Regions from separate parts of the Erwinia sp. TECH1 genome, predicted to be linked through region 4. Evidence: predicted binding sites of a transcription regulator. Region 4 holds the regulator's gene; each other region holds the start of a gene.
The links. Region 4 encodes CRP, which controls carbon source genes, mostly activating them, when cyclic AMP is high. Its sites were predicted from a motif close to ATGTGANNNNNNTCACAT; they were not measured.
Positions count from the first base shown of each region.

Region 1: azuC (stress response protein AzuC) is a predicted target of CRP. The motif match lies at 1,716-1,733, and genes of this name have one in related genera.
Region 2: pth (aminoacyl-tRNA hydrolase) is a predicted target of CRP. The motif match lies at 2,184-2,201, and genes of this name have one in related genera.
Region 3: psiE (phosphate-starvation-inducible protein PsiE) is a predicted target of CRP. The motif match lies at 2,481-2,498, and genes of this name have one in related genera.

Region 1 is NZ_JBSRZK010000001.1:381,253-385,444, forward strand. It holds gene mgtA (magnesium-translocating P-type ATPase) at 1-246, shown strand, start outside; gene ACVWZ0_RS01650 (DUF1158 family protein) at 458-700, opposite strand; gene mntP (manganese efflux pump MntP) at 1,072-1,638, shown strand; gene azuC (stress response protein AzuC) at 1,811-1,888, shown strand; gene ACVWZ0_RS01665 (hypothetical protein) at 2,273-2,614, opposite strand; gene ACVWZ0_RS01670 (hypothetical protein) at 2,723-2,905, opposite strand; gene ACVWZ0_RS01675 (SgcJ/EcaC family oxidoreductase) at 3,078-3,533, opposite strand; gene ACVWZ0_RS01680 (RpiB/LacA/LacB family sugar-phosphate isomerase) at 3,883-4,192, opposite strand, start outside.
Region 2 is NZ_JBSRZK010000001.1:2,020,648-2,024,839, forward strand. It holds gene ACVWZ0_RS09510 (Hsp70 family protein) at 1-18, shown strand, start outside; gene ACVWZ0_RS09515 (J domain-containing protein) at 15-1,376, shown strand; gene pth (aminoacyl-tRNA hydrolase) at 1,429-2,013, opposite strand; gene ychH (stress-induced protein YchH) at 2,274-2,555, shown strand; gene prs (ribose-phosphate diphosphokinase) at 2,627-3,574, opposite strand; gene ispE (4-(cytidine 5'-diphospho)-2-C-methyl-D-erythritol kinase) at 3,714-4,192, opposite strand, start outside.
Region 3 is NZ_JBSRZK010000001.1:491,832-496,023, forward strand. It holds gene ACVWZ0_RS02155 (capsule biosynthesis GfcC D2 domain-containing protein) at 1-323, shown strand, start outside; gene ACVWZ0_RS02160 (YjbH domain-containing protein) at 323-2,410, shown strand; gene psiE (phosphate-starvation-inducible protein PsiE) at 2,559-2,957, shown strand; gene ubiC (chorismate lyase) at 3,560-4,087, shown strand; gene ubiA (4-hydroxybenzoate octaprenyltransferase) at 4,088-4,192, shown strand, end outside.
Region 4 is NZ_JBSRZK010000001.1:4,365,219-4,369,410, forward strand. It holds gene ACVWZ0_RS20570 (hydrolase) at 1-354, shown strand, start outside; gene ACVWZ0_RS20575 (YheU family protein) at 311-526, shown strand; gene ACVWZ0_RS20580 (phosphoribulokinase) at 748-1,617, shown strand; gene ACVWZ0_RS20585 (OsmC family protein) at 1,610-2,014, opposite strand; gene crp (cAMP-activated global transcriptional regulator CRP) at 2,320-2,952, shown strand; gene ACVWZ0_RS20595 (YccS/YhfK family putative transporter) at 3,011-4,192, shown strand, end outside.

The DNA of each region.
Region 1 (4,192 bases), 4.0 Mb from region 4:
CATATGCTGCGCACGCAGAAGATCCCTTTTATCCAGAGCCGCGCGGCGCTGCCGGTGATGCTGATGACGGGGCTGGTGATGGCGCTGGGGATCGCCATCCCCTTTTCACCGCTGGGCGAAGCGGTTGGGCTGACGCCGCTGCCCTGGACTTACTTCCCGTGGCTGGTAGCGACGCTGCTGGGTTATTGCCTGGTGACGCAGGGAATGAAGCGCCTTTATATCCGCCGTTTCGGCCAGTGGTTCTGAGGAGGAAAGATGAAATATAACAACGCCATCACTGCTATCGTGCTGTTCTTTGTTGCGTTAGTTATCCTGTCCAGCGGCCTGCTGATGATCTTCGGCCACTGAAAAGGAGCAGGCATAGAGCCGGGCGCGGTTGGCAGAAGCTGTAAACGAAGCCTGCCGCGCCGTCGTCAACCTGATCCGGAACCCGCGTGGAGGGCCGGCAAAAGTTTGTTTATACCTTGATAAACCGCAGATAAATAAAGCGAATCACATAGTATTCCAGCGCGCCTAATAGTAAAAACCACAGGCAGAACACCAGCGTATAGAGCTGGCCGACATCGCTGAGATGAAACAGCGTAGTCAGGCGGCGCGTCAGCTCCACGCCAAACCAGGGCGCGGGCAGCAGCAGCGCGGAGAGAAAGCCCAGCATCAGCGTGCTCATCGGCATTAAAAAGGTCAGAAAAGGATTGTTCATAGCGGTTCCGTCTCGGTCAGTGACGGCCATTTTCCGGTAAACGGCTGGCGGGTTCAACCTTGCACGCGCAGGGAATTTTTTCGGCGCTTTTTGGCGATTTTTATCGCGCGTAATTCCCCACCGGCTGAAAGGTCGCTCATCATAACCCGGTAATTCCTTTAGTGTTTTTGCGCCTCTTTTTTGCGCGAAATTAGCATTCGTTAAAAAGTATAGCCAAGGCTATACTTAAACAACTGATTTTATTGTCTTTTTATACGCGCAATCGCGTGGTAGGATGCACGCACATTAAGCCTGAGGGGCTTGTTTCTTCAACAAGAACCGTTCTTTTGATGTCTGGGCGAGAAGATAACCGCCAGACCGGTATAACCACAATGAACCTATATGCAACCCTTATTCTGGCCTTCGGCATGTCGATGGATGCTTTTGCCGCCGCGATTGGCAAAGGCGCAAGCCTGCAGCGTCCGGGTCTGAGAGAAGCGCTGCGCATTGGCCTGATTTTCGGCGCGATTGAAGCGCTGACGCCACTGATTGGTTGGGGCGTAGGCATTGCAGCCAGCCGCTACGTAATGGCATGGGATCACTGGGTCGCTTTTACGCTGCTGCTGGTGCTTGGTGGCCGCATGATTCTGGAAGGTTTCCGTAAAAAGGATGAAGAGTGCGAAGCGCCCCAGCGTCACGGATTCTGGCTGCTGGCGATGACCGCCGTCGCGACCAGTCTGGATGCCATGGCCGTCGGCGTCGGCCTGGCTTTCCTGCAGGTGAATATTGTGACGACCGCGCTGGCGATTGGCGCTTCGACGCTGGTAATGGCTTCGGCGGGCATCCTGTTAGGCCGTTTTCTTGGCCCGGTAATGGGCAAGTGGGCGGAGATTTTCGGCGGCGTGGTGCTGATTGGCATTGGCACCAGTATCCTGGTTGAGCACCTGGGCATCCTGTAAAGGTGCAGACAAAAGACCGGGTTTACCCGTCTCGTTTAGCTTTTGTTTAGGTTCGCTTTCGCATAATCTTGCGAATTATGTGATCTGCTTCAAATTTATTTGCCTGGAAAGTGCGCTTCTTGTATACTTTTTTTGCGTTCTATCAATAAAAGTTGAATTTCAGGTGCAAAAAATGAAAAAAGTTATCAATTACGTGTTCCGTAGCTATGTTGAAACATTTAAACACGTACCGCCAGGCGCTATGTATTAATGGCTCCGGCCCGAAACCCTCGATAGCCGCGGTCAGGGAAAGACCGATGGTTATCACCTGTTACCCCGCTAAAATTTTCTTCGCTTATCCCGTTTTCGACTCGCTAAAACCTTCTTCGCTTATCCCGTTTTTGACTCGCTAAAAGCTTCTTCACTTATCCCGCTTTCGACTCGCTAAACCCGTCTTCGCTTATCCCACGTTTCAATCGTTTTCAGCTCGCTAACACGCTCTTCGCTTTTCAATCGCTTCCGGTCTGCTGATGACAATGACCGCTTTGGCTTGCTACGCCTGCGTTCTCTGCCGCCCGCCGGTTTTGATGACGCCACGCAGTCAAAAAGAAGCCGCCGCTGCTGACTGCGTCACAGCCAGCAGGGCGAAAGGCCATTAATCCTGGCTCTGGTACTCGTCCAGCGTAGCGCTCTGACAGGCTTCCATATTCTGGCTGGCCTGCTTCTTCTGGTCTTCGCTCAGATTCATCCAGGCAGCAACCACGGTTCGGGCTTCGTCTTCGTCAAAGTCCGGTTTTTCCTGCGCGGAAGGCGACTGGCCGCGCATGTGCAGCGCTTTCAGCTTGGTGATATAGCCATCCGCCGAGTCGGCTGCTTTATCCTGCGTCACCAGCGTACAAAGGTTAGCGATATAGCCCTGGGCCGGATCGTCTGAGTCTGCAGCCTGCGCTGCGCCAGTTACCGCCAGAGCGGCAAGCAGCAGCATTATTTTTTTCATATTTGCTCCTTAACAAGGATTTACGTTCGGCCGGTTCGGCATGGCCCGTTAAGGATAGCGCTTCCGTAGCGGGCCGGCACCGTACGCCTGAAGAGTAAATACTTTAATTCAGAGCCAGGCTCTGTACCAGTCGATCTGCTGCGCGATGAGGTGATCGAAGCGCGGGCCGCTGTAGCGAGCGTAACGTTTTGCCTCCGCTTCTACATGCAGCTTTTTCTCTGCCGCCGCCACGATATCAAACAGCGCAATGCCCTGCGGCGGCGGATTGACGCGATCGTCGCCCGCTATCACCAGTCCCGGGCAGGAAAGCTGGCTGGTAGTGCAGCGTCTTCTACATGGTCAGAAAGGCGATTTTAGTAACCATCACCGGGAACGGTGTTTTATGGCGCCTGAATAGTTTTAGCGGGAGGAATAAGAAGGAGGTGCAAAAGTCTCCACGATCTCAACCGTGGAGACAGCAATCTTAACCTTCGGGCATGGCGGAGGAATGATGGCTTGAAATAAGCCATTTCTGTCCGTCCCATGCATAGGTAAAGGTATAACGCGCGGCGGCTTTAGAACCATCGCCAAAGGTAAAGGTATAGGTGCCGGTATCGATAGCTTTATTACAGCCGATGCGAACGGTACGGCTGTCGATATGGCCAACCGGCTTCTTCGCCAGGAATTTTTTAAAATAATCAACGCGCTCTTCGTCCGTCAGGCGAGCTTTGTTCGACAGCGTTGGCAGCAGCACGGCATCTGACAGATAGTTCTGCGAAACGGTGTTGGCATCGCCTGTTTTTAGCGAATCGTTCCAGCGATCGAACATAGAGGCAACTTCCTGCTCGGTCATTTTAACGCAGGAAGTACTCTCCTGAGCAAAAGCCGCCGAGCTGGTAAGCACGCCGGCAATCATCAAACCAATTAATCCAGCCTTCATTAATTATCTCCGTAGTATCTGTGTTTTTAATAAAGCTAAAATACCAGAAGCTAATAAACGCATATTAAACGTTCGCAGCGATGGGAAAAGGCTATGCCAGAGGGTTGATATAGATCACGTCAATAAGCATTCTTTATTGTAAGCACTGCGTTAATTATTTATTTATTATTAACGGCATTAATAAAGATGAATAACATGATTTATATTATCCGGGTGTTTTTTTAATAAGATGAGATAAAGGCAGGGTTTTTATAGCGAAAATGCGCCGTGTGGATAAGCAGAGCATTGCAAACGACAGGAGCCGGGCGGGTAAAAAAAGATGGTCAGCCGAAGCCGACCACCAACGTTTTTATTTCTGTAATAGCTGCTTAACCCAGGCAATGATTTCTGCATCTTTGCCCTGTTCAAACAGGCATTTCTGGAAGCGTTCGCCGCCGACGGCGGTTTTCACCAGTTCCGGGTCAATTGCGCGCAGCGTATCCAGATAGTTATCTTTGATTACCGCGCTTTTTACCTGATTGAGGATACCGGCGTTGCGTACCTGTGGCTCTTTACGCTCGACGGGATAGCCTTCGCCCCGGCGGCCGGTAAAGGCCTTTTCAAACATATAGCGCACGTTCAGCTCGGCGCCCCAGCCAAAGCCTTTGGCAAAGGCCAGC
Region 2 (4,192 bases), 2.3 Mb from region 4:
GAGGGCCTCCTGCCATGAGCATCTGGCAGACGCTGGAACTGTCACCTACGCGTGATGAAGGGGAAATCCGCCGTGCGTATGCCCGCCAGTTAAAAAAACATCGACCGGATAGCGATCCGGCAGGCTATCAGCAGCTGCGTGAAGCATTCGATGAGGCAAAGCGACGGGCGCAGGCTAACATTATCGTTGATCACGAGGACAGCACTGCCGATATTTTACCGCCGATACAGGAGAAGCACGAACCTGAACCTCTGATCCAACAGGGTGAAGTCGCCAACGGCTTTACCGTTGGAGAAACAGCCGTCCCTCCTGAAGCAGATTTGCTGTACAGCGAAAAGGAGCTGCATAAACTGGCGTATCAGCTGGTAAACACAGAAATGACAGGCATTATTATGATGAATCGCCTGTCAGAGAGCGTGTTCAAAGCGGGGAGCCTGCAGCAGCAACAGCTTTTCCATCGACAGCTTGCGGCTGCGCTGGCAGAGAGTCCCGGTTTGACCGAAGGCCTGCTTGAACGCGTCAGCGGCCTGTTGGGATGGGGAATGGACGAGTACGACTACAGCCATATTATTCCGTATCACATTCAGGAGGCGCTGCATGAACAACTACGCGAAACTGAAGTGAACCGGGCATGGAAAGAGATGGAGGCAGAAGAGAAGCACGGCACGATGCTCAACAGGGCAGCGATTCGCCTGCTAAAGAGCGATAGCGAAAAGGTGCCTTTCTGGATACGCCTGATACCGGGTCTGCTCACGCTCCTTGCACAACAGGCAAACAGGTTGGGGTATTATTTTCCTGAAATTGTTCCACGGCTAAATCAGCCTGTGCTGCGGTTCCTGAGTCAACCTCGCGCGGCGCTCAGCTGGCAGGGGATTTTTTTGCTGGTATTCTGGGCGTTGGTCTTTAATGCGGTTATCCCTCTGTCGGGCATCAATACGACCGTTAGCGCTATCGCTGTTCTGACAGTGATGTTTTACCTGTATATCAACGACGCCGTCATGCTGGGCCTTCAAAGCAGGCCGCAATGGGTGAAGTGGTTTCTCTTTACCGAATTTATTTTCTCGCTGATGGCGATCCAGCTATTTTTTGGCGGACTGTTTTTTGCCGCCATCGTTACTATGCCGCCTTCCGGTCATGGCGGCGTTGCGCTGGTTATGCTGCTTGCGATACTGGTGTTGTCGATGGTGTTTTGGGCGGCATGGCCACAAGGCATCCCTTTTATACGCCGCCCCGGCAGAGTAATGAGCCGAATCTTTGCCAGCCCATGGAAGTTAATGGAATGGATGGATTTCTCATGGTTTTCGGTTATTTGGGCGCTACTCTGCCTGGCCGTATTTGTTCTGACTGGTGTAGAGCTGCTTAAGCTCTTTGCTTAATCCAGACGGCTGGTTGAGCGCTTTTATCAGCAATCAGCCAGCCTTAATTGGCTTAACCTTTAAAACTGTGCAGCCGGTTCATCGCCTTTAGCCTGTCTTCCTTCAGCCACACCTCGGTGCAGCGCGCCGCTTCGTCAATGGCGTTGTCGATCAGCGTCTGTTCCGCCGCCTGCGGCTTGCCCAAGACAAAACCCACGACCTTGTTGCGATCGCCCGGATGGCCGATACCGATGCGCAGACGGTGGAAGTTCAGGTTATTGCCCAGCCTGCTGATAATATCTTTCAGGCCGTTATGGCCGCCGTGGCCGCCGCCCTGTTTGAATTTTGCCACGCCCGGCGGCAAATCCAGCTCGTCATGCGCTACCAGGATCTCTTCCGGCGCGATACGGTAGAAGGTGGCCATTGCCGCAACGGCCTTGCCGCTCAGGTTCATAAAGGTCGTCGGCACCAGCAGCCTGACGTCTTCGCCACCGATATTGAGCCGGGCCGTGTAGCCGTAAAACTTACTCTCTTCTTTTAACGACTGATTGTGTCGTTGAGCCAGTAAATCCACATACCAGGCGCCCGCGTTATGGCGCGTGGCGGCATATTCCGCACCGGGATTGGCAAGGCCGACAATCAGTTTAATGCTGCTCACTTGTCTGTTTTCCTAAAAGGCTGCATCAGGGAAGGGCGCTAGTGTACTAAGAGCGGCGACAGAACTCAAAAGTGCGCGCTATATCACAATAGTTGATCAGGGTGATAATGCGTTTTCTATAGAAAAATCAGCGAAGTGCGCGTAAAGTTTTGTCAAACTTTTAGCAACAAATGTGATCTGGCCCGCAACGCATCCGCCAGCCATTGCATAAACTTATGGCACTAACCGCACAGGAATGCACTGGCATCTGGAGGTGACAAATGAAACGCAGACACGCTAATTTAACCGGCAACGCCCTGATGGTGATCGGCCTGGCCGTCATGGTAACCGGCATAGGCTATGCCGTACTGAATCAACTGCCGCAGCTACAGCTGCCGCAAATGCTGGTTAACGGCTCTATTTTCGCCATCTTTATCGGCGCGCTGATGTGGTTGGTCGGCGCCCGCCTTAGCGGCCGCGAAAAAATCACCGATCATTACTACTGGGTGCGCCACTATGGCGACAAGCGCTGCCGTCGCGCTTCGGGACACGGCCATCACTGATAGCCGGCTACGCCATAAAAAAAGCGGGACAGATAATCTGTCCCGCTTTTCGTTTAGCCGCAGCTATCCGATTAGTGCTCAAACATCGCAGAGATAGACTCTTCGTTGCTGATACGGCGAATAGCCTCCGCCAGCATGCCGGAGAGCGTTAGCGTACGCACGTTCGGCAGGGCTTTGATCTCTTCCGGCAGCGGAATGGTGTCGCAAACCACCACTTCGTCAATTACGGAATGACGCAGGTTTTCAACGGCATTGCCGGAGAAAATAGGGTGAGTGGCGTAAGCGAAGACACGCTTCGCGCCACGCTCCTTCAGCGCCTCGGCGGCTTTACACAGCGTGCCGCCGGTATCAATCATGTCATCAACCAGCACGCAGTCGCGGCCTGCCACGTCACCGATGATGTGCATCACCTGCGAAACGTTGGCGCGCGGACGACGCTTATCGATGATAGCCATATCGGTATCGTTCAGCAGCTTGGCGATTGCGCGGGCGCGCACCACGCCGCCGATGTCCGGCGAAACCACAATAGGGTTTTCCAGACCGATCTGCAGCATGTCTTCCAGCAGGATTGGGCTGCCGAAAACGTTATCAACCGGGACGTCAAAGAAGCCCTGAATCTGTTCAGCATGCAGATCCACAGTCAGAACGCGGTCAACGCCGACGCTGGAAAGGAAATCCGCGACTACTTTAGCCGTGATAGGCACACGAGCAGAACGCACGCGACGGTCCTGACGGGCATAGCCAAAGTAGGGGATAACAGCGGTAATACGACCAGCGGAAGCGCGGCGCAGGGCATCCACCATAACAACCAGTTCCATCAGGTTATCGTTGGTAGGTGCACAGGTGGACTGGATGATGAAAATATCACCACCGCGTACATTTTCATTGATTTGTACGCTCACTTCACCATCACTGAAACGACCGACGGCGGCGTCGCCCAGGCTAGTGTAAAGGCGGTTGGCAATACGTTGTGCTAGTTCCGGGGTGGCGTTACCAGCAAAAAGCTTCATATCAGGCACGAGAAGAACCTCAGGCTTTGCGTCCAGAGAATGAACATCTGCGTCAGCGGCACTGGGCGGTATACCGCTGACGGGTCCATACGGGTGTAATCGAGCGCCGCGCCGCTTCAGGAACAGGGTGAAGCGGTCGCCGCGGCTCTTATTGCTCGGAAAGGTAGCGGTGCAGCGGCGAGACGTTAACGCCTCGCGCAACAAAGCCCTGCCACTTTTTCAAAGCAAGCTCAGCCACCTGACGGGCAGCGGGCTCGGTGTCAAATTCAGCGAACACGCAAGCGCCGGTTCCGGTCAGGCGCGACGGCGCGTATTCTAGCAGCCAGGAAACAAGCTGTTCAACCTCGCGAAAACGTTTTCTTACTACTGGCTCACAATCATTGCGGTAATTATCCGCTAATAACTGGCTGATTTCCCTTACCGGCGTGTTGCGGATCAGTTCAGGATCGTTAAACACCACCGGCGTCGAGATGTGAACGCCAGGGTGGATCACCAGATACCATTTTTCTGCCGGGTTAACCGGCGTCAGCGTTTCGCCAACGCCTTCAGCAAAGGCGGCAAAGCCATGCACAAAGACCGGCACGTCCGCGCCCAGCCGCAGGCCCAGCGCCGCCAGCTCGGCAAAAC
Region 3 (4,192 bases), 3.9 Mb from region 4:
TCTATACGCTGCAAAAACCCGGCAGCCTGACGATCGCCGGTCTGGCGAATAACAGCGGCAAAACAACCTGGGTGGCGGGCCGCAGCGTGGTTGACTATCTGGCTGACCACGAGCGTCTGGACGGCGGCGAGCGCAATTTCGTCACGCTGATCGCGCCTACCGGCAAAACCGAGCAGGTGCCGGTCGCCTACTGGAATCGCCGCGATGTTGAACCCGACGCGGGCAGCATCATTTACGTTGGCTTTTCTGCCTGGTCGCTGCCTGACGGCCCGGATCTTAACCAGCAAATTATTTCTGTTTTGACGCACCGGATCCCTGACTGATGAAAAAAACTTACCTTCTCAGCCTGCTGGCGATGTCCGTGGCCTGCGCTTGCCAGGCTCAGGCTGCGGATCCTGTCGGGCCATCGCAGTCCGACTTTGGCGGCGTGGGCCTGCTGCAGGTGCCGACGGCGCGTATGGCGAAAGATGGCGAATTCAGCCTGAACTACCGCTATAACGATCAGTACCGCTTCTATTCCTCCTCGGTGCAGCTTTTCCCGTGGCTGGAAGCCACCATCCGCTATACCGACGTGAAAACCCGTCGCTACAGCGCCGTGGAAAGCTTCAGCGGCAGCCAGTCCTATAAAGACAAGGCGTTCGATCTTAAAGCGCGACTGTGGCAGGAAGGCTACTGGTTGCCGGAAGTCTCCGTCGGCGCGCGCGACCTGGGCGGTACAGGACTGTTCGACAGCGAATATATGGTTGCCAGCAAAGCCTGGGGGCCGTTTGACTTCACCGTCGGGCTGGGCTTCGGCTATCTCGGCAACAGCGGCACGGTCAAAAACCCGTTCTGCGAGGCGGACAGCAGCTATTGCTACCGCTCCAACACCAACGGCACCGCCGGTTCGGTCAGCGACAAAGATCTGTTTAAAGGCCCGGCGGCTATTTTCGGCGGCATTGAATACCAGACGCCATGGCAGCCGCTGCGTCTGAAGGTGGAATACGAAGGCAACGACTATCAGGATGATTTTGCCGGTCGCCTGGAGCAGAAAAGTAAAGTCAACGTTGGGGCTATTTATCGCATCACCGACTGGGCCGACGTTAACGTCAGCTACGAGCGTGGCAACACGCTGATGGCGGGCTTTACGCTGCGCACCAACTTCAACGATCTGCATACCGCCTCGGTGGATGCGCCTAAGCCAGCTTATAATCCACAGCCGCAGGGCGAATTCCTCGAGCCGACGGTGGTGGCGAACCAGCTGACCGACCTGAAATATAATGCGGGCCTGGTGGGGCCAAGAATTCAGGTGAAGGGCGACACGCTTTATGTTTCCGGTCAGCAGGTAAAATATCGCAATACCCAGGAAGGGATCGATCGCGCCAATGTGATCATGATGAATGCGCTGCCGCAGAACATCGAAAAACTGAACGTGACCGAAACGCGCAACAATATGCCGCAGGTCACTACGGAAACCAGCACCGACAGCCTGCGTCAGCAGCTGGAAGGCTATCCGCTCGGCAAAGAAAAAATGCTGGATCAGAAGCGGGTTAACCCGTCCGATCCTGGCCATACCGAGCAGGGCTATTACATCGACGCGGATCGCTTTAACGCCAGCCTGTCACCGGTGCTGAACCAGTCCGTCGGCGGGCCGGAAAGCTTCTATCTGTACCAGGTCGGCGTGATGGCCAGCGCCAACTACTGGCTGACCGATCATTTGCTGGTGGACGGCAGCGTCTTCGGCAACCTGGCGAACAATTACGATAAGTTCACCTATAACGGCGCGCCGGCCGATTCCTCGCTGCCGCGCGTCCGTACCCATATCCGCGACTATGTTGACAACAACGTCTACGTAAATAACCTGCAAGCCAACTATATGCACTCCCTGGGCAACGGCTTTTACGGGCAGGTTTACGGCGGCTATCTGGAAACGATGTATGGCGGCGTGGGCGGCGAACTCCTTTATCGTCCGCTTGATTCCGACTGGGCGTTCGGCGTTGACGCTAACTACGTCAAGCAGCGCGACTGGGACAACATGATGCAGTTCACCGACTACAATGCGAAAGTCGGTAATCTGACCGCCTACTGGCGTCCCTCCTTCTTTAACCATCAGGTGCTGGTGAAGGCGAGCGTGGGTCAGTATCTGGCCGAGGACAAAGGGGCGACGCTGGACGTTTCCCGTCAGTTCGACAGTGGCGTGATCGTCGGCGCTTACGCCACCAAAACCAACGTTTCGGCGGAGGAGTATGGCGAAGGCGACTTCACCAAAGGCTTCTACATTTCTATTCCGATGGATCTGTTTACCGCTTCGCCGACGCGTGGACGCGCGCAGGTCAACTGGACGCCGCTGACGCGCGACGGCGGCCAGATGCTGGGCCGCAAGTATCAGCTTTACGATATGACCACCGATCGGGACAAAGACTTCCGCTAGGGTGCACAGCAAGGGGCGAATTTTCGCCCCTTTTTTTATGCCTGTTGCGGGCGGCTGGCCTGCGGAAAACTTGTGAAGCAGCTCACACTAAAGCATATTGTGGCGGTCAGGATGATCTGACGGGAAATCGTATTTGCAGAGGATGATAATGATTAACGCCACGCGTATTGCCTGGTTTTTACAGATGGTGCTGAACGTAGGCCTGATTTCACTGGCCGGTATTCTGGCCGTTTTTTTAGGAAAAGAGACGTTTCATCTGGCCAACGTGCTGCTGAATACCGGCGAGCAGACCTCTTCGTATCTGCTGATCGAAGGGATTGTGATCTACTTTCTGTACTTTGAATTTATTGCGCTGATTGTGAAGTACTTCCAGTCCGGCTACCACTTCCCGCTGCGCTACTTTGTGTATATCGGCATCACGGCTATTATCCGCCTGATCATCGTCGATCATAAGAATCCGCTCGACACGCTGGCCTATTCTGTCGCGATCCTGATCCTGGTGGTGACGCTGTGGCTGGCGAACAGCAACCGCCTGAAACGCGAATAGGCAGGAAGACGCTTTGTGGGCTGACGAAGCGGCAGCTTTTCGCCCAAGGGCAGAAACAAAAAAACCGCCTTTAACGGCGGTTTTTTTGCGCTGGTCAGGTAAGCGGCCTTGCCAGCAGGTTGATTGCTGATTTAACGCAAGCACTCCCAAGTACGCATAGAATGTCCTTTTGAAGAATGTCTGTCAAGTGTACAAACTGCTTGTTTAGCGTACAATGCGGGCGGGCCTTTTCGCCGTCTTAAGCAAGCGGGCACCGGATTGGGAAAAGGATTTCCAACGGCCGTAAACGCAAGTACTCCCAAGTGCTTGCATTCGCAGTTACATCTCCGGTGGTGGCATTGCGAAGCGGCCTTTAGCAGGGCCGCACAATGAAACGGTATCTTTGTATCGTGCTCGTTGTTTCTGGTGCGCTGTGGTCATCCGGAAAAGGGAAGTGGGAGCTGTCCCATAATTCCATCACGGTGATCGTTAACGCAGCAGGCAAGTAAGCCAGGAGGCCGTCCTACCGGGGCGGCTTTCCGCTTCGCTATCCTGTTAAAATTCTGTTTAACGCCTTTTGCCTTGTGCTACGCTAGCCCCATTTTACTGTCCGGAGAAGCGCAATGACCAACCGCGCGCTGACGCAGCTGCACGCTATCGAATGGCTTCCACTCTCTTCGCCCCAGCTGACGCCGTCGCTGCTTGACTGGCTGATGGAAGAAGATTCCATGACCCGCCGCTTTGAACGCCACTGCGAAAAAGTTACCGTTGAGATCCTGCGCGAGGGCTTTATCGGGGCGGAAGAGGCCGGCGCGGATGCGCTGCTGCTGCCTGAAGAGCCGCGCTACTGGCTGCGGGAAATCCTGCTGTGCGGCGATGGCGAAGCCTGGCTGGCGGCCCGCACCATCCTGCCGGAATCCACGCTACAAGGGCCGGAGCAGAAGCTGCAACAGCTTGGCAGCCAGCCGCTGGGGCGCTATCTTTTCGCCTCGTCGACGCTCAGCCGCGATTTTATCGAACCGGGACGCAGCCACGACCTGTGGGGTCGCCGCTCGCTGCTGCGCCTTTCCGGCAAGCCGCTGCTGCTGACCGAACTGTTTTTACCGCCTGCGCCGCTTTATCACGCCGTTCAGGCCGAAAGGAAGAAGTAGATGGAAAAATCTTTACCTGTCAGTAAGCTTCAGGCCTACAGTCGCCTGATGCGGATTGATAAGCCAATCGGCTCGCTGCTGCTGCTGTGGCCGACTTTCTGGGCG
Region 4 (4,192 bases):
CTCAGGGAGTTTGACGACGCCATTACTGCCAGAGCGCACGGTTTTGTGGACGCGACGGATTACTATCGCCGCTGTAGCGCGCTGCCGCTGCTTTCCGGCGTGCGTAAACCTCTGCTGATTATTCATGCTAAAGACGATCCCTTTATGACCGACGAGGTCATTCCTGCAACCGACAGGCTGCCCGATTGCGTAACGTATCAGCTGACGCAGCACGGCGGACATGTGGGATTCGTGGGGGGAACGCTGCGCAGGCCGCAAATGTGGCTGGAGCAGCGTATACCGCAATGGCTTTCAACCTGGCTGGACAACGATGATTATTCCCTGGAAAGAACTGGACCCGGACACGCTCGCTAACCTGATTGAAGCCTTCGTGCTGCGGGAAGGCACCGACTATGGCGAGCAGGAGCGCTCGCTGGAGCAAAAAGTCAATGACGTTCGTCGTCAGCTGACAAACGGCGAGGCGGTGCTGGTCTGGTCAGAGCTGCACGAGACGGTCAATATCATGCCTAAAGGCCAGATCCGTTAACGCCTCCCGCTGAGGGGGCAAAAGCCTATCGGCGACGCCGTGTTCTTCTTACCGCTTAGCTAGTCGGAAGACGGCGATCTCGTTTCCCTGACAGCTAAACCGCTGTTCGCGCTTGGCTTTATTGCATAACCTCTGCCGCGCGCTCACCCCTGGGCAGAAGATGACAGGCTATAGCAAAACGTGATAACAATGGCGGAATAACGTTCACAGGAAACTCGTTTATGTCCGCCATACATCCAGTGATTGCCGTGACCGGTTCCAGCGGCGCGGGCACCACCACCACCAGCCTGGCCTTCCGCAAAATTTTTCAGCAGCTGAACCTGCACGCGGCGGAAGTGGAAGGCGACAGCTTCCATCGCTATACCCGTCCCGAAATGGATATGGCGATCCGCAAAGCGCGTGATATGGGCCGCCATATCAGCTATTTCGGCCCGGAGGCCAACGATTTTTCGCTGCTGGAGCAAACCTTCGCGGAATATGGCCGCAGCGGCAGCGGCCAGTCCAGAAAATATCTGCACACCTATGACGAAGCGGTGCCCTGGAACCAGGTGCCCGGCACTTTTACGCCGTGGCAGCCGCTGCCGGAACCCACCGACGTGCTGTTTTACGAAGGGCTGCACGGCGGCGTGGTGACGCCGCAGAACAATGTCTCGCAGCATGTCGATCTGCTGGTGGGCGTGGTGCCTATCGTCAACCTGGAGTGGATCCAAAAAATGATCCGCGATACCAGCGAACGCGGTCATTCACGCGAGGCGGTGATGGATTCCGTGGTGCGCTCAATGGACGATTATATTAACTTCATTACGCCACAATTTTCCCGCACCCATATTAACTTTCAGCGTGTCCCTACCGTGGATACGTCCAACCCTTTTGCCGCGCGCGGCATTCCTTCGCTCGACGAGAGCTTCGTGGTTATCCATTTCCAGGCGCTGGAACAGATTGACTTCCCCTATCTGCTGGCGATGCTGCAAGGCTCTTTTATCTCCCATATCAACACGCTGGTGGTGCCGGGCGGCAAAATGGGCCTGGCGATGGAGCTGATTATGGGGCCGCTGGTCAAGCGCCTGATGGAAGGCAAAGCTATCAAGTAACGCCCATCTCATGGCTATGGGTAAGGGTCACGCCCTTACCCAGCATCAGCGCGACCGGGCAATATTTCCCGACCGCAAGGCTGACCGCGCGCGCCAGCGCCTTATCCGTCAGCCCGCTGCCGCTGACAATAAAATGCAGGTTGATGCGGGTAAACAGGCGCGGCGGCTTCTCGCGCCGGGTTGACGTCAGCTTCACCTCGCAGTTGTCTACCGTGAAACGCCCTTTTTGCAGAATGGCAACCACTTCCGCCGCGCTACAGCCGCCTGCCGCCATCAGCAGCATTTCCATCGGGCTGGGCGCTTTATCGCCCGCGTTGCCGTCCATCACGATCTGATGGCCCGATGAGGATCCTCCCAAAAAGGTCAGCCCTTCCACCCATTTGACGCTCGCTTGCATAACAAACTCCTCTAATTCATTTAGTTAAGCCGCGGTCGGCTTAAGGCAACTAAAACAGCAGCGCGGCAGATTTCCCGCTATGCTGAAGCGAGACAACAGAAGACACCCATGCAAAGCTGTGCTACAAACAAGGCTGTATTTCGTCAGTACTCTACAGACCAGACGAAACGGGACGACATAACGAGCCCGGCACTCAACAGAGAGCCGAATAACTTTCCTGCATGGGAAGCGCTTGACTATTTCAACGCCTGTCAGGGAACTCTGCCCCTGTATTTAGGCACGATAACAACAGAGGATAACAGCGAATGGTTCTCGGCAAACCGCAAACAGACCCGACACTTGAATGGTTCCTGTCACATTGCCATATTCATAAGTATCCATCCAAAAGCACGCTGATCCACCAGGGTGAGAAAGCAGAAACCCTTTACTACATCGTCAAAGGCGCGGTAGCGGTGCTCATCAAGGATGAAGAAGGTAAAGAGATGATCCTGTCTTACCTTAACCAGGGCGATTTTATCGGCGAGCTTGGCCTGTTTGAAGAAGGCCAGGAGCGCAGCGCATGGGTGCGGGCAAAAACGGCCTGTGAAGTGGCGGAAATCTCCTATAAGAAGTTTCGCCAGCTGATCCAGGTCAACCCGGATATTCTGATGCGTCTCTCTTCACAGATGGCGCGCCGCCTGCAGGTTACCTCCGAGAAAGTGGGCAATTTAGCTTTCCTCGATGTGACAGGTCGCATCGCGCAAACGCTATTGAATCTGGCCAAACAGCCGGACGCTATGACCCACCCGGATGGGATGCAGATCAAAATTACCCGCCAGGAGATTGGCCAGATCGTCGGCTGCTCGCGCGAAACCGTCGGCCGTATTCTGAAGATGCTGGAAGATCAGAATCTGATCTCCGCACACGGTAAAACCATCGTGGTCTACGGTACACGCTAAACCGCTCTGATTGCATGGCGCAATGCCTTCGTTGCGCCTTTTCAGCGGGTACAAAGCAATGTGGCGCCGACTCATCTACCATCCCGAAGTTAACTACGCCCTGCGGCAGACGCTGGTGCTTTGCCTGCCCGTCGCCGTCGGCTGGCTGCTGGGCAATTTGCAAAACGGCCTGCTGTTCTCGCTGGTGCCGGCCTGCTGCAATATCGCCGGTCTGGATACGCCCCATAAACGCTTCTTTAAACGTCTGCTGATCGGCGGCGGCCTTTTCGCCTTCAGCAGCTTTCTGGTGCAGTATCTTGGCGACTATGCCGTTCCCCTGCCCATTATCCTGTTTTCCATGGCCATGCTGCTGGGCGTGACCGGCGAAATCAGCCCGCTGCATGGCAGACTGCTGCCCGGCGCGCTGATTGCCGGCATCTTTACCCTGAGCCTGGCCGGTCGGATGCCCATCTGGCAGCCGCCGTCGCTTTATATCCTGGGCACGGTCTGGTACGGCCTCTTTAACTGGTTCTGGTTCTGGCTGTGGAAAGAGCAGCCGATGCGGGAAACGCTCAGCCTGCTTTATCGCGAGCTGGCCGGCTACTGCGAGGCCAAATACAGCCTGCTGACGCAGCTTGCCGACCCGGAAAAAACGCTGCCGCCGCTGCTGGCTCGCCAGCAAAAAGCGGTCGACCTTATCAATACCTGCTATCAGCAAATGCACATGCTGGCCGCCAGCAACGATAATCACCATAAGCGGTTGACCCGCGCTTTTCAGGTTGCGCTGGATTTGCAGGAGCATATCGCTGTCAGCCTGCATCAGCCGGAAGAGGTGCAGAAACTGGTGGAGCAGAGCCATGCCGAGGCGGTGATCCGCTGGAACGCGCAGACCATTGCGGCCAGGCTGCGCGAGCTGGCGGACGATATTCTCTATCACCGTCTGCCGACACGTTTCAGCATGGATAAACAGCTGCAGGCGCTGGAAAAAATTGCCCGCCAGCATCCCGCCAACCCGGTCGGCAACTTTTGCGCCTGGCATTTCAGCCGTATCGCCCGCGTGCTGCGTACCCAGCGTCCGCTTTACCAGCGCGATCTGATGGCGGATCGTCAGAAACGACTGCCGCTGCTATCTGCCATCAGAAGCTATCTGTCGCTGAAATCCGCCGCGCTGCGCACCGCCGCCAGGTTTGCGGTTATGCTCGCTTTCGCCAGCACCCTGGCGCTCTCGTTTAATCTGCCCAAGCCTTACTGGCTGCTGATG